3 regions of the Streptomyces paludis genome follow, and region 1 is predicted to be linked to each of the others. Evidence: riboswitches for the same ligand, from Rfam matches in the RefSeq annotation. Region 1 holds a riboswitch; each other region holds the start of a gene.
What was found. Region 1 has a riboswitch for cyclic di-AMP ahead of DVK44_RS30890 (M23 family metallopeptidase). Riboswitches for the same ligand answer to the same signal wherever they lie in the genome.
Positions count from the first base shown of each region.

Region 2: linked by a shared signal. The riboswitch ahead of DVK44_RS02035 (C40 family peptidase) and the one ahead of DVK44_RS30890 (M23 family metallopeptidase) in region 1 are both predicted to bind cyclic di-AMP.
Region 3: linked by a shared signal. The riboswitch ahead of DVK44_RS14645 (M23 family metallopeptidase) and the one ahead of DVK44_RS30890 (M23 family metallopeptidase) in region 1 are both predicted to bind cyclic di-AMP.

Region 1 covers NZ_CP031194.1:6,996,732-7,001,219, reverse strand. Annotated here, with positions in the region: gene DVK44_RS30895 (SGNH/GDSL hydrolase family protein) at 1-693, opposite strand, end outside; gene DVK44_RS30890 (M23 family metallopeptidase) at 869-1,915, opposite strand; cyclic di-AMP (ydaO/yuaA leader) riboswitch at 1,937-2,070, opposite strand; gene DVK44_RS30885 (tyrosine-protein phosphatase) at 2,465-3,301, shown strand; gene DVK44_RS30880 (DUF6126 family protein) at 3,308-3,505, opposite strand; gene DVK44_RS30875 (helix-turn-helix domain-containing protein) at 3,529-4,152, opposite strand; gene DVK44_RS30870 (aspartate aminotransferase family protein) at 4,229-4,488, opposite strand, start outside.
Region 2 covers NZ_CP031194.1:480,357-484,844, forward strand. Annotated here, with positions in the region: gene DVK44_RS02030 (ATP-dependent Clp protease proteolytic subunit) at 1-541, shown strand, start outside; cyclic di-AMP (ydaO/yuaA leader) riboswitch at 909-1,100, shown strand; gene DVK44_RS02035 (C40 family peptidase) at 1,104-1,577, shown strand; gene DVK44_RS02040 (ATP-binding protein) at 1,684-2,127, opposite strand; gene DVK44_RS02045 (helix-turn-helix domain-containing protein) at 2,383-3,249, shown strand; gene DVK44_RS02050 (DUF397 domain-containing protein) at 3,266-3,457, shown strand; gene DVK44_RS02055 (8-amino-7-oxononanoate synthase) at 3,451-4,488, opposite strand, start outside.
Region 3 covers NZ_CP031194.1:3,339,524-3,344,011, reverse strand. Annotated here, with positions in the region: gene DVK44_RS14650 (PP2C family protein-serine/threonine phosphatase) at 356-1,540, shown strand; cyclic di-AMP (ydaO/yuaA leader) riboswitch at 1,756-1,910, shown strand; gene DVK44_RS14645 (M23 family metallopeptidase) at 1,922-3,001, shown strand; gene DVK44_RS14640 (PrsW family intramembrane metalloprotease) at 3,119-4,462, opposite strand.

The DNA.
Region 1 (4,488 bases):
GGTGCCGCGCGGCGGCAGCGGCGGCCACGGCTGGTCCGGGTCCGCGGGCACCTCGACGCCGAGCACCTGGGCGGCGCGCAGCGCGACCCGGGTGTGCCCCTCGGGCGACAGATGCAGCCGGTCGCCGTCCCAGGCCCGCCGGTCCTGGACGGTCCGGAGGGACCAGAGGTCGAGTACGGGACAGCCGTAGCGGTCCGCGATGGCCCGGGTGTGTTCGTTGAACGTGGCGATCTTGCCGCGCAGATGGCGCAGTACGGGCACGCCACGGGTGTCGAAGCCGGTGGTCAGCAGGACGGTGCCGACGGAGCCGGTCAGATCGGCGACGGCGCGCTCAAGGCGCTCCGCGACATCGTCGGGGTCGCCGCCGGGCCGCAGGATGTCGTTCCCGCCCGCGCAGAAGGTCACCAGGTCCGGGGCGAGTTCCCGCGCCCGGGGGAGCTGCTCCTCGACGACCTGGTCCAGGAGCCGGCCGCGTACGGCGAGATTGGCGTAGCGGAAGTCCCCGTGCGCGGTGTCGGCCGTCGCGCCGGAGTCCGGGAGCCGGTCCGCGAGCAGGACCGCCAGCCGGTCCGCCCAGCCGACGAACCGCCCGTCGGGTCCTGGGTCCCCCACACCTTCCGTGAAGCTGTCGCCGATCGCCGCGTACGACTCGATTCCGCTGTTTCCTCTTGTTGTTCTCGAATCGTCTGCCACAGCGGACCATCTTCCTCCCGGCCATGTGACTTACGCGACCGTAAGGAGGGGTTGACCGTGGGTGAGAAACACCATCCGTCAAGTTTCGCCCAACCGGGAATAGCCGGGGAAAGGCGACCGCCCGGCACCGCGGTGCCGGGCGGTCGCCGCGCGTGCGGCGCGGTCGGGAGCGGGTTCAGACCGTGACGCCCTGCGAGCGGAGGTAGGCCACCGGGTCGATGTCCGAGCCGTAGTCCGGGCCGGTGCGGATCTCGAAGTGCAGGTGGGGGCCCGTGACATTGCCGGTGGCGCCGGAGACGCCTATCTGCTGCCCGGCGTTCACGCTCTGCCCGGCGGAGACGGACAGCGCGGAGAGGTGGGCGTACTGGGAGTACTTGCCGTCGCTGTGCTGGACGACGACCTGGTTGCCGTACGAGCCGCCCCAGCCGGCCGCGACGACGGTGCCCGTGCCGACCGCCCGGACGGTGGAGCCGGCGGAGGCGAGGAAGTCCACACCGGTGTGGTAGCCGCTGGACCAGCTGCCGCCCGACGCGCGGTACGACGTGCCGATCGGCGCGTCCACGGGCTTGAGGAAGCCGGAACCGGTGGTCTGCGTGGCCGTGTTGGACGACGCCGTGCCGGAGGAGGTACCGGCGGAGGTGCCGGAGTCCGAGGACGTACGGCCGGACGACGCGGACTCGGACGCCTTCGCCGGGGCCTCGCTCCGGGGAGCGGACGCGGCCGGCGCGGAGGACGTACGGGTGGGGGCGGCCGAGGTACGGGCGGGGGCGGCCGACGCCGCCTTCGCGCCGAGCGTCAGCTTCAGCCCGGGGTGGATCAGACCGGGGTCGGCGCCGATGGCCTGGCGGTTGTCCTCGTACAGCCGCTGCCAGCCGCCCTTGACCCGCTGCTCGACGGCGATCTTCGACAGATAGTCGCCGGAGACCACGGAGTAGGTACGGGCCGTCGTCCTGGTGCCGATTTGCGTGGCGGCGGTCCCCTGCGCGGCGGTCGCGGTCGACGCCGTGGCCGTGCTCGTGGTGGACGCGCTCCGCGCCGTCGCCGTGTCCGTCGTCGCCGGGGCCGCCTTCGGGGCGACGGCGGGGGCGGTCTGGCCGGCGGCGTGCGCGCCGGTGGCGCCGATGAGCGGCAGCGCGATGGCGGCGCCGCCCGTACTCGCGGCGATGAAGCGGCGCGACAGCGGATTGTTCTTCGGTCGGCGGTGCTTACCCTTCGCGGGCATGTGCGTTCCTCTCCGGCGCCATACGAGGTGAGCTGTCGGGTTCGGGCTGGAGCTGCCCGGCCGCGCGTGGTGCGCGGCTTCACCCCGAGCCGGTCCGGAACACCCGGATCGGCGTACTGCCTGGGTCCCCCGCTCCTGCCACACGTGAAGGGTTCGGGTGTGGGTCCCCGGGCAGTGGCAGGATTCGGCGTTCCGCCCGGATTGAGGGTGAACGTAGGCGAGTCGGACGTCCGGTACAAGCAGTTGTTTTCAGCCGCAGGAGTTGACCGGAATATCATCACGCACCACCCGTCACCCTGCGTCGATGACCGATCTTCGAATCCCCCATGGGGTTGGCTTTACCTTCGAGGGCGCCGCCACGGAACGTCACCGTTATGATTCCGCTCACGGACCGCACCCCATCTCCCCTATTAACAGGGCAGTTTGGGTTCAATGAGTCATTACGGACAGATGCCTCGCGGTCACCTCCTCGGCTCCGAACCCATGTCGTATCGTCAGGACACGACCTCGTCGGCGAGCCGCGCCGACGGCAGACACGGAGGAGCCGCCGTGACGCAGCAGCTGCCGCAAGTCCCGTCGACAGAGCCCGAACTGTCCGGTGTGCGCAACTTCCGTGACGTGGGCGGCCTGCCGACCACGGACGGCCGGCGGGTGCGCGGCGGCACGCTCTTCCGCAGCGGCCATCTCGCCCACGCCACCGACGCCGACGCGGCGTTCCTCACCGGCCTGGGGCTGCACACGGTCTTCGACTTCCGCAACTCCGCCGATATGAAGCTGGACGGCGAGGATGTGGCACTGCCCGGCGTCCGGCATGTGAACATCCCGCTCTCCGACCCGGCCGACGGCGCCGAGTTCTGGCGGATGGTGCGGGACGGCGATCTCGGCCAACTGCGCTCGCTCCTCTCGGAGGACAGGGCGGCGGCCCGGATGATCGGCTCGTACCGGACGATCATCACGGACCGCACCGCCGAGCACAGCCGGGTGCTGCACGCGCTCGCCGAGGACAGCGTCCCGGCGCTGATGCACTGCGCGGCGGGCAAGGACCGCGCCGGGCTCTCCGTCGCGATCGCCCTGCTCGCGGTCGGGGTCGAGCCCGACGCGATCGAGGCCGACTACCTCAAGTCGAACGACCCGCACCGCCGCTACCGGGTCCGCCGCGGCGACGGCTCCCCGGCCGACGAGTCCGCCGAGGTGATGGAGCTGCTCAGCCCGCTCTTCGACGCCCGCGCCGAGTACCTCGCGGCGGCCTTCGAGAGCATCACCACCACCTGGGGCAGCACCGACCGCTATCTCTCCGAGGGGCTCGGACTCACCCCCGCGACCCGCGACCGGCTGCGCGCCCGGCTCCTCGACGACGGCGACAGCAACGGCGACGGCAACGGCTGACGCGGTCTACCCCCTGCCGCCCATCTCGAAGAGCAGGTAGAGGAACGCGGCGAAGAGATGGCCCGCCACCAGATAGGCGAAGAGCCGGATGACCAGCCCCCGGGGGAACTTCTTCTCCTCGTCCATGATCCGTTCCGGCCGGGGCTCCGGCCCGGCCGGATCCGCGGGACCGGTGGCGGGCACGGGCTTCTCTGTCTCCGACATGGCGGCGGGCCTCTCTCGGCGGGTCAGCTGCGACGGGCCCCGCCGCCGAGGCACAGCTCGGTGGCGGGACTCTGCAACAGGGTGTGGACGAAGAGCAGCTCGGTCCCCCCGGGACCGGCCGCGGCGATCCGGTGCGGGGTGAGCGAGTCGAAGTGCGCGCTGTCCCCGGGCGCGAGCACATGCGCGGTGTCGCCGAGGTAGAGCCGCAGCGGCCCGGTAAGGACATAGAGCCACTCCTCCCCCGGGTGGACCCGGACGAGGTCCCCCTGTGCCCCGTACGGCACCTGGAGGCGCAGCGGCTGCATCGCCCGGCCGGGGCTGCCGGCCTGGTGGTACGTCCAGCCGTCGGCCTCCGCGGGCACCGGCCGGCCGGCCCGGACGATGGGGTCGCGCTCGGGCGTCACCTCCCCGAGCAGTTCGGAGACGGTCGTACCGTAGATACGGGCCAGACCGAGCAGCATGGGCAGCGACGGCTGCCGGCGCCCCGTCTCCAGCCGGGAGAGGTGCGCGGGCGACAGCCCGGCCCGGCGGGCCGCGGCCTCCAGGGTGAGGCGGCGGCCCCGGCGCAGCTCGCGCAGGCGGGGCGCGACGTCGGGGAGCTGTTCGGGCAGTTCGCCGGCCGCCTCTCCGGCGGGAGGTGTGCTCATGCCCCCATTGCGCCAGTATCTTTCCTCAGAGGCAAATTTCTTGCCCCAGAGGCAACCCGCCCGCTTCGAAGAGGATCTACCGGTTGGCGACGGCCTGTTTCACCAGGGTCCGTCCGAAGTCCCACATGAGGCCGCCACCGCTGTGGGCGTCGTCCATGACGGCCGTGAAGGCGGTCACGAAGCGGTCAACCTCCCGTTCACCGATGGTCAGCGGCGGAATCAGCTTGATCACTTCCAGCCGGTCGCCGGAGACCTGGGTGAGGATACGGTGCTTCTGGAGCAGCGGTACGACCACCATCTGTGCGAAGAGCCCCTTGCGGGCGGCCTGGAGCATCG
Region 2 (4,488 bases), 6.5 Mb from region 1:
CTTCGAGGACCGGATCATCTTTCTCGGCACCCCCGTCGACGAGACCGCGGCCAACGACGTGATCGCCCAGTTCGTCCATCTCGAATACGACGCGCCCGACCGCGACATCCGCGTCTACATCAACTCGCCCGGCGGTTCGATCAGCGCCCTGACCGCGATCTACGACACCATGCAGCTCGTCCGCTGCGAAGTGGAGACGACCTGTCTAGGCCAGGCCGCCTCGACCGCCGCCGTTCTGCTGGCCGCCGGGACGCCGGGCAAGCGGATGGCGCTGCCGGGGGCCCGGTTCGTCCTCCAGCAGCCGGCCACCGAGGAGACGGTCATGGGCCAGCCGTCCGATCTGGCGATCCACGCCGAGGAGTTGCTGCGGCAGCGGGAGCTGCTCGCGTCGATGCTCGTCCGGCACACCGGACAGAGCCCGGAGACGATCGCCGCGAGCATCGACCGCGACACGGTCTTCGACGCTCCCGCGGCGAAAGCGTTCGGACTGATCGATCACGTGATCGAGAGCCGGAAGACCTCGGCGCTCCGGAGCCGATGAACGGGCCAACGTATCCCCGGTCGCAACGGATGTGAGGGGGCGTGAGGCGTTCCCGTACGGACGCGTCCGTACGGGAACGCCTCACCCGTTCAGGGGACGAACCCGCTGGACACAGCCGGGGAGTCGAGTTGCGCAGGGCGCCCGGAGGCGTATGACGCGGCCTCATTTCCCCGCAGGTGCCGACCTCATCGGCGCCCCCGGCTCCGATACGAAAAACCCCTTTGCCACCCCTTTGGGTCAGCCGTGAGGAAGTTCACATATCGTCGTTTCAGCTCGGAAATCCGCTCCTCCTTGGGTCAAGATCCCTGGGACGACAAGCCCCCGCCACCCCCGGCGGGGCGATCCGGGCGGACGCCGAGTCCTGCCGCCGTTCCGGATGTCTGAGTCGACAGGAGTGGATCGGCAGGAGTGGAGGACCCAAGCAGTACGGGACGACGCACGTCGTGGTCGTCCCTTGGGGTGAAGCCGTGGGATCTGTCTCGACAGGGCTCCGCGGCCGGGCAACTTCGCCAGCCCGAACCCGACAGGTCATCCTTCACAGGCGGCTGACGAAGGGTTGCGCATGACTGCGCAGACATATGTCCCGTCCTTGCTTTCCCGGACCGGTGCCGTTTCGGTCCTCACGCTCGCCGCGGTCGGCGGCTCGGTGCTCGCACCGGGCGCCGCGCCCGAGGCCCAGGCGGCCACCCACGCCGTCAAGGCGCTGAAGGTCGCCGCGTCGAAGAAGGGCGCACCGTACAAGTACGGAGCCACCGGACCGTCCCGGTTCGACTGCTCCGGGCTGACGGTCTACTCGTTCAAGAAGGCCGGCAAGAAGCTCCCGCGCACCGCGCAGCAGCAGTACAACAAGACGTCGCACATCTCCTCCGCCAAGCGGCGCAAGGGTGATCTCGTGTTCTTCCACTCGGGGAGCAACGTCTACCACGTGGGCATCTACGCGGGTTCCGGCAAGATCTGGCACTCGCCGAAGACCGGAGCGGTGGTACGGCTGGAGAAGATCTGGTCCAAGAGCGTCTGGTACGGACGCGTGGGCTGAGCGGGGCGGTCGAGCGGCGCCGGCCGTTGAGCGGCGCACCCGGTTGAGCGGTGCGAGCGGTTGAGCCGAGGGGCGGGGCCGGCCAGGGCCCGGCCGGTCCCGTCCCTCAGTTCCGGCAGCTCCGGTCGGCCGGTACGGTCCAGGGCAGCGCGATCCAGACGGTCTTGCCCCCCTCCGCCGTCGGGGTGATGGAGAGCCGCCCGCCGCACTCGGCGGTCAGCGAGCGGATGATCACCATGCCCCGGCCGTTGTCCTGCTGCACGGCCGCCGGCAGCCGTTGCGGCCAGCGCGGATGGCTGTCGGTGACCCCGACGCGCAGCCGCTCCTCGCGCTCCAGCCGGACCTCCACGGTGAACGTGGGCGACTGGCCGAAGGTGTGCTGCACGGCGTTGGTCGCCAGTTCCGAGACGATCAGCCGGACCGTGTCGGCGGTCTCCGCTTCGCCGGGCAGCCCCCACCCGGTCAGCAGATCCTCCACATATCTTCGCGCCGTGGGTACCGACGCGGGATCGCTCGGCAGTGTGATGGATGCTTCCTGATGGTCTGCCATGACGATGCCGTCCCTTTCGCACCGGACCGCACTCCGCCACAGAACGGATGACTGCGCGGACGGCCTCGGACTCCGCTTCGCCGCCAGCCTGCCACCGATCGCACCGCGCCACGGCCCGATCCGCAGAGATCTGCATATATCTGTCGCTCAAAGCGGTGAACTCTGCAACGCGAGACCGTATTCGGGCGCGGAAAAGATACCTTCTCCGCCGTCGCGCACCGGTGCGCGGAAAACGGACGGCGAGAGGATTCGGCCATGCGGCATATTCCACTGGTACGGCGGCGCAAGCTCGGCGAGGAATTGCGGCGGCTGCGCCGGGAGGCGGGGCTGACGAGCGGGGAGACCGCGCGGCTGCTCGGCTGGCACCAGTCGAAGGTGAGCCGGATCGAGACCGGCGTCAGCGGTGTGAAGGCCGGGGATCTGACCGTGCTCTTCGACGCGCTGGGGCTGGGCGATCCCCATCTGCGCTCGCTGCTCAGCTCCCTGGCGGAGCGGACCGGCGGCGGACCCGGCTGGTGGGAGGCGTACGGCGGCGCGATCCCGACGGGATACCGGGACTTCATCAGCCTGGAGTCCCAGGCGAGCACCGCGCACACCCTGGAGACCTCGGTGGTGCCGGGGCTGCTCCAGACGCCCGGCTACGCCCGCGCGGTGACCCGGGCGGCGCTGGACGGGCTGCCGGCGTCGACCGTGGACGCCCTGGTCGAGGTGCGGCTCGCCCGTCAGGCCGTCCTGCGGTCCGCGACACCGCTGCGGCTGCACGCCGTACTCGACGAGGCGGTGCTCCGGCGGCAGGTGGGCGGGCCCGAGGTGATGAGAGAGCAGTTACGACGGCTGGCGGAGCTGGCCCGGCTTCCCCATGTGTGCCTCCAGGTGCTGCCGTTCACTGTCGGCGGCTATGTCGGACTCGCCGGGCCTTTCGTTATTTTCACTTTTCCGAACATCGCTGATCTGGATTTGGTCGTTCTCGACCATTTGACGAATAGCCTCTTTCTGGAGCGGAAAGAAGACCTGGAGGCATACCGCGCCGCGTTCACGACCATGCGCGGACATGCCCTCTCGACAGCGGATTCACTCGATCTCATCGCCGGAATCGGTGCCGGAATCGGCACCGTCCCGTAGGGAGGCAGGACACATCATGGACCGCTCCGCATGGCGGCGCAGCAGCTACAGCACGGGGGCCAACAACTGTGTGGAGTACGCCCGCACCGGGCCGGGCCGGCTCGCCGTGCGCGACTCCAAGGAGGTGCGACGGCCGTCGCTGCCCTTCTCCTCAGGGGCGTGGACGGCCTTCCTGTCGGCCCTGCGCGAGCGCGAGCGCGCTCACTGATCCGGCTCCGGGGCCGCCGCCACGACCGTACGGACCGCCGCGCCGATCTGCCGCTCCGTCAGGTCGGCCCGCGCGGTCAGCCTGATCCGGGACACCCCGTCCGGCACCGAGGGCGGCCGGAAACACCCCACGGCGAGCCCCGCCGTACGGCAGTCGGCCGCCCAGCGTACGGCCGCCTCCGGCGACGGTGCCCGTACGGAGACGACGGCGGCGTCGGGCCGTACGGCGGTCAGGCCCGCGCCGGTCAGCCGCCGGTGCAGCTCGCCCGCGACCTCGCGCGCCCGGTCCGCCCTGGCCGGTTCCCGGCGCAGCAGCCGCAGCGCGGCCAGGGCGCCGCCCACGGCGGCCGGCGCGAGACCGGTGTCGAAGATGAACGTCCGGGCGGCGTTGACGAGATGGTCGATGACCCGGGCCGGGCCGAGGATCGCGCCACCCTGGCTGCCCAGGGACTTGGAGAGCGTGAGGGTGGCCACGACTCCGGCCGCGCCCGCCAGGCCCGCCGCCGCCAGGGTGCCCCGGCCGCCCTCGCCGAGCACGCCCAGCCCGTGCGCGTCGTCGGCGAGCAGCGCCGCGCCGTGCGCGCGGCAGACGGCGGCCAGCTCCGTCAGCGGCGCCGCGTCGCCGTCCACGGAGAACACGGCGTCGCTGACCACCAGCGTCCGGCGCCCCGGGTGCGGGGCGAGCGTCTTGGCGACGGCGTCGGGCGCCGCGTGCGGGACGACGACGGTCTCGGCGCGGGAGAGCCGGCAGCCGTCGACGATCGAGGCGTGGTTGCCCGCGTCGGACAGGAGCAGCCCGTCGCGGGCGGTGAGCGCGGTGAGCGCGGCCAGATTGGCGGCGTATCCGGAGGACAGGACGAGCGCCGACTCGAAGCCGCAGAATTCGGCCAGTTCGCGCTCCAGTTCGGCGTGGAGGGTGGTGCTGCCCGTGACCAGCCGGGAGCCGGTGGCGCCCGCGCCCCAGCGGAGGGCGGCGTCCGCCGCCGCGCCGGTCACCTCGGGGTGGCGGGCCAGGCCCAGATAGTCGTTGCT
Region 3 (4,488 bases), 3.7 Mb from region 1:
TCGATGATCAATATTTCATACCAGCCTATGACAAGTAACGTGAGGGGTACGGCTGTGAAGTGCATCCCGTAGCCCACTCGGCCGAGGCGAGTCGCCTGCTCGTGCGGCAGCGGCCAGCCTGGGTGGAGCGAGGAGCCGTCCGCAGCCGCGAGCGGACCGGGCGAGGAGACCAATGGTGGTGGGGAAGCTGAGGAGGCTCGGAAGACGCGTCGGCGGCGGGCGTCGCTCCACCGGCGGTGCGGGCTTCTGGGCTGCCGAGGGCACCGGCTTCTGGGGCTCCGGCGACCCGGATCACGACCACCCGCACCCGGGGCGCGGCGGCATCCGCGGCGGCCGGACCCCGGCCGGCCGCCGGATGGTGGCCCTGCTGCCGGTCCTGGTGATCGCCGTCGGAGTGGTCGTCGACGTCACCACCCCGGCCCGGGTGACCTCCGCCCCCCTCTTCGCCGCCGCGCCGCTGGTCGCCGCCCCGTTCTACCCGATGGTCGGTACGTTCCTGGTCGCGCTCGCCGCGGTCGTCGCCGAGGTGGGGCTGCACATAAGGACCTCGACGCTGATCAGTCTGGTGTCGCTGAGCCAGCTGCTGACCGTACTGGTCGTCTCCGTACTCGCCATGTACATCACCGGCATCGTCAGACGCAGCGGGGAGCGGCTCGCCTCCGCCCGTGTCATCGCCGAGACCGCCCAGCGCGCCGTGCTGCCCAGACCCGCCGAACGGATCGGGGGGCTGCGGATCGCCGCGCGGTACGAGGCGGCTCAGGAGGGCGCGTTCATCGGCGGGGACCTCTTCGCCGTACAGGACACGCCCTTCGGTGTGCGGCTGGTGGTCGGGGACGTACGGGGGAAGGGGCTGGAGGCCGTCGAGGCGGTGGCGGTGCTCATCGGGGCGTTCCGGGAGGCCGCCGAGCAGGAGCCCTCGCTCGAAGGGGTCGCGCAGCGGCTGGAGCGGGCGCTGCTGCGGGAGGGGACGCGCCGGGCCGGGGTCGATGTCTTCGAGGGGTTCACCACGGCCGTACTGGCCGAGATCCCGCACGGCGAGGACGTCGTACGGCTGCTCAACCGCGGCCATCCCGAGCCGCTGCTGATGTGCGGGGACGGTGCCGTACGGATGCTGGCGCCGGGTGATCCCGCGCTGCCCCTGGGGATGAGCGAGCTGGGCGCGTGGCCGGACCGCGCGGAGCCGAATCCGTATCCCGACGGCGCGATGCTGCTCTTCTACACGGACGGGCTCACCGAGGCGCGTGACAGCGCGGGTGTCTTCTACCGCCCGCGTGAGCGGCTCGACGGGCGGGTCTTCCCGGGGCCCGACGAGCTGCTCCAGGCGCTGATCGACGACGTACGGGTGCATACGGGCGGCGGCAGCCAGGACGACATGGCGCTGCTGGCGGTCAGCCGGCCGGTGCTGGGCTCCGCGCCCGGTTTCACGCCGGGGGCGGCGGCCGGAGCCGTGGCGGGGGTGGAGAGCCCTCAAGAGGCCGGCTCCGACCCCGGCCCCGCGTCGGAATCCGCCGCTCCCGGGCCCGAGGGACACGGGCCGTGATCGGGGCGTACCGCTCCGCATAACAGCTGACACACCGTCAGAAACACATAACCTCCCAATCTCCGGTCAACTCGCCCGGTTGCGCGCTCTTGTGTCCGGGTGTGTCCGTTGCGAAGTCGTTAACGATCATCAGGAACGGCTTGGAATAAACCCCTGGTCTCTATTAACGTTCGATAACGCAGCGCGGTTGTCCCAGCCGTCGCCAGAGATGGCACCGCGCGCACGCGCCGAATCCCGCAAGGGAACCGGGGAACCACACATTGGGGTGAATCGGGAATTTTCGCTGCCTTGCGCGGACAGCGGAACCCCGTAGGAGACCTTCCTGCTCCGAACCCGTCAGCTAACCCGGTAGGCGAGAAGGAAGGAAAGGAGCGCGCCTCAGTGGCGTCCAACAAGCCTGCCTCCGAAGGCTCCGTAGCAACCGCCGCCCCCGCCGAGCCCTACCGCTTCGGCCGCGGCGAGGGCAACGAGCCGGAGCGCACCTGGGGGGAGTGGAATCCCACCGAGGAGACCGTCCGACCCCCCGTACGCGGCAGGCACCGGGTCACCAAGCAGCGCGGGCTCGCCCGCAGCTCCACGGTCCTCGGCGTGGGTGTCATCGCCGCCGTCGGCGCGGGCGGCATCGCCACCGCGCAGGACAAGCCGGCCGTCTCCATATCCCTGCCCGATGTCATCGCGGACAATCTTCCGGACGCCAAGTCGCTTCCGGGGATCGGTTCTTCGGGCACCAGCACGACGGACAAGAAGGCCAGTGAGGCGGCCCAGGCGCTCGCGCAGGCGCCCCTCTCCACCGCCGGACTCACGGTCGCGGACACCGAGCAGGGCGCGACCGACGCGGGCGAGGCGCTCCGCGCCCGGATCCTCCAGCAGGCCGAGCAGCAGCAGGCCGAGGCCGCCGCCGAGCAGCGCGCCGCCGCCGAGGCCGCCGCCATCCAGCAGGCCGCCTCCGCGGCCAAGAAGCAGCAGACCGAGGCCGAGAAGGCCGCCGCGGAGCGGAAGGCGGAGGCCGAGGCCGCCGCCCAGGCCAAGGCGGAGCAGGAGCGCATCGCCAAGCTGGCCGCCAGCTTCTCCCTCCCCACCTCCTCGTACACGATCACCTCCACCTTCGGCCAGGCCGGTTCGCTCTGGTCCTCCGGCCACCACACCGGCCTCGACTTCGCCGCGCCGACGGGCACGCCGGTCAAGGCCGTGCACAGCGGCACCGTCAAGTCGGCCGGCTGGTCCGGCTCGTACGGCTACCGCACCGTGCTGGAGCTGGATGACGGCACGGAGGTCTGGTACGCCCACCAGTCCTCGATGACCGTCACCGTCGGCCAGAAGGTCGCCACCGGCGATGTCATCGGCCGCGTCGGCGCGACCGGCAATGTGACCGGCCCCCACCTCCACCTGGAGGTCCACACGGCGGGCGGCACGGGCATCGACCCGATGAGCTGGCTCCGCAGCCGGGGCATCAACCCCTGACGTTCACCGTCCGGTTGGGACGCGTACGCCGGGGCCCGCGAGCCATTCGCGGGCCCCGGCGTTTTCCGTTGTCCGGTCCCGCACCACACCACCCCTTACCGCCCCGGGTCAGTACTTTCAGTACCGGCGGTACGGGTTGTAGCCCTCGTAGTCCACGTACGGCGGCGGCGCCCATGCCCGGCCGGTGAGGCGGGCCGCGTGGGTGAGGGCCGGGCCGGCTATCTCCCTGCGCTGCCACAGATGGTGCAGCAGCTCGCGCTCGCGCGCGACGAAGTCCGCCCCGACCGCGCCGCGTTGCGCGCGGTGGCGCAGAAACGCCAGGGACGTCGCGAACGCCTCGTACTCACCGACCGCGCGGGCCGCGTGCGGGCCGAAGACACGGCCCGCGTACGTACGGGCCAGACCGCGGGCGCGCATCGAGGAGAGGGCGAGAGGCGCGGCCGGGGTGAGCCAGCCGGCCGCCGCGTACGCCGGCAGCTCGGTGGATATCGTGCGCAGCTCGCGCTGTCTGCTCCAGATCGCCAGCCATGTCAGCAGCGCGAACGCCGGGACCATGAACGCCGCGTACACCGCGTAGAACCCGAAGGGCCCCAGCAGCGACGCCGAGCCGTTCCACAGCGCGTGCACGCCCATCGCCAGCGCCAGGCCGAGCAGCGGGAAGGCGACCCGGCGGACCTTCTGGCGCCGGTCGGCCATCGCGGCCAGCCCGAAGCCGATGCCCGTCAGCACGGTGAACAGCGGATGCGCGAACGGCGACATCACGATCCGTACGAAGAAGGTCGCGGCGGTGATCGACGCCAGGCCCGAGTTGCCGACGTCCTGGTCCTCGCCGAAGGCGCTCCCCAGATACAGGATGTTCTCGGTGAAGGCGAAGCCGGTCGCGGTGAAGCCCGCGATCACCACACCGTCGACCAGCCCCGTGAAGGACCGTCTGCGGAAGAGGAACAGCAGCAGGATCGCCGCCGCCTTGGCGCTCTCCTCGACGACGGGCGCGACCACCGTGGCCCCGACGGACTCGGCTCCCGCCGGATCCGCCGTGGCCGTCGCTATCCACTCCGTCGCGAAGGAGTTCGCGATGATCGCGACGAGCGCGGCGGCGAACGCGCCCCAGGCGAAGGCGAACAGCAGATTCCGCCAGGGCCCCGGCTCCACCCGGTCCAGCCAGCGGAACGCCGCCATCAGCAGCGGTACCGGCAGGACGGCCATGCCCAGCCCGACCAGGAACCCGTCCGTCCCCGTCTCGTCCCGCACCAGCGCGAGGATCAGCAGCGCGCAGAGCCCGAGCACCGCGATCACGGTCCCCGCCCGCACCCCCCGGTGCCGCCAGAACGCCCGGCGCGGCCGGTACCGCCTGCGGGCAGGCTCCGGCACGGCGGTCCACAACTCGCCGAGCCGCTCCTGCTGCTCGAAGTCGGGGACCGCCGGACGCTGGTCGAGGCGCTGCGGCGACGGTTCTGACACCCCATGACCCTAACGAGCACCACTGA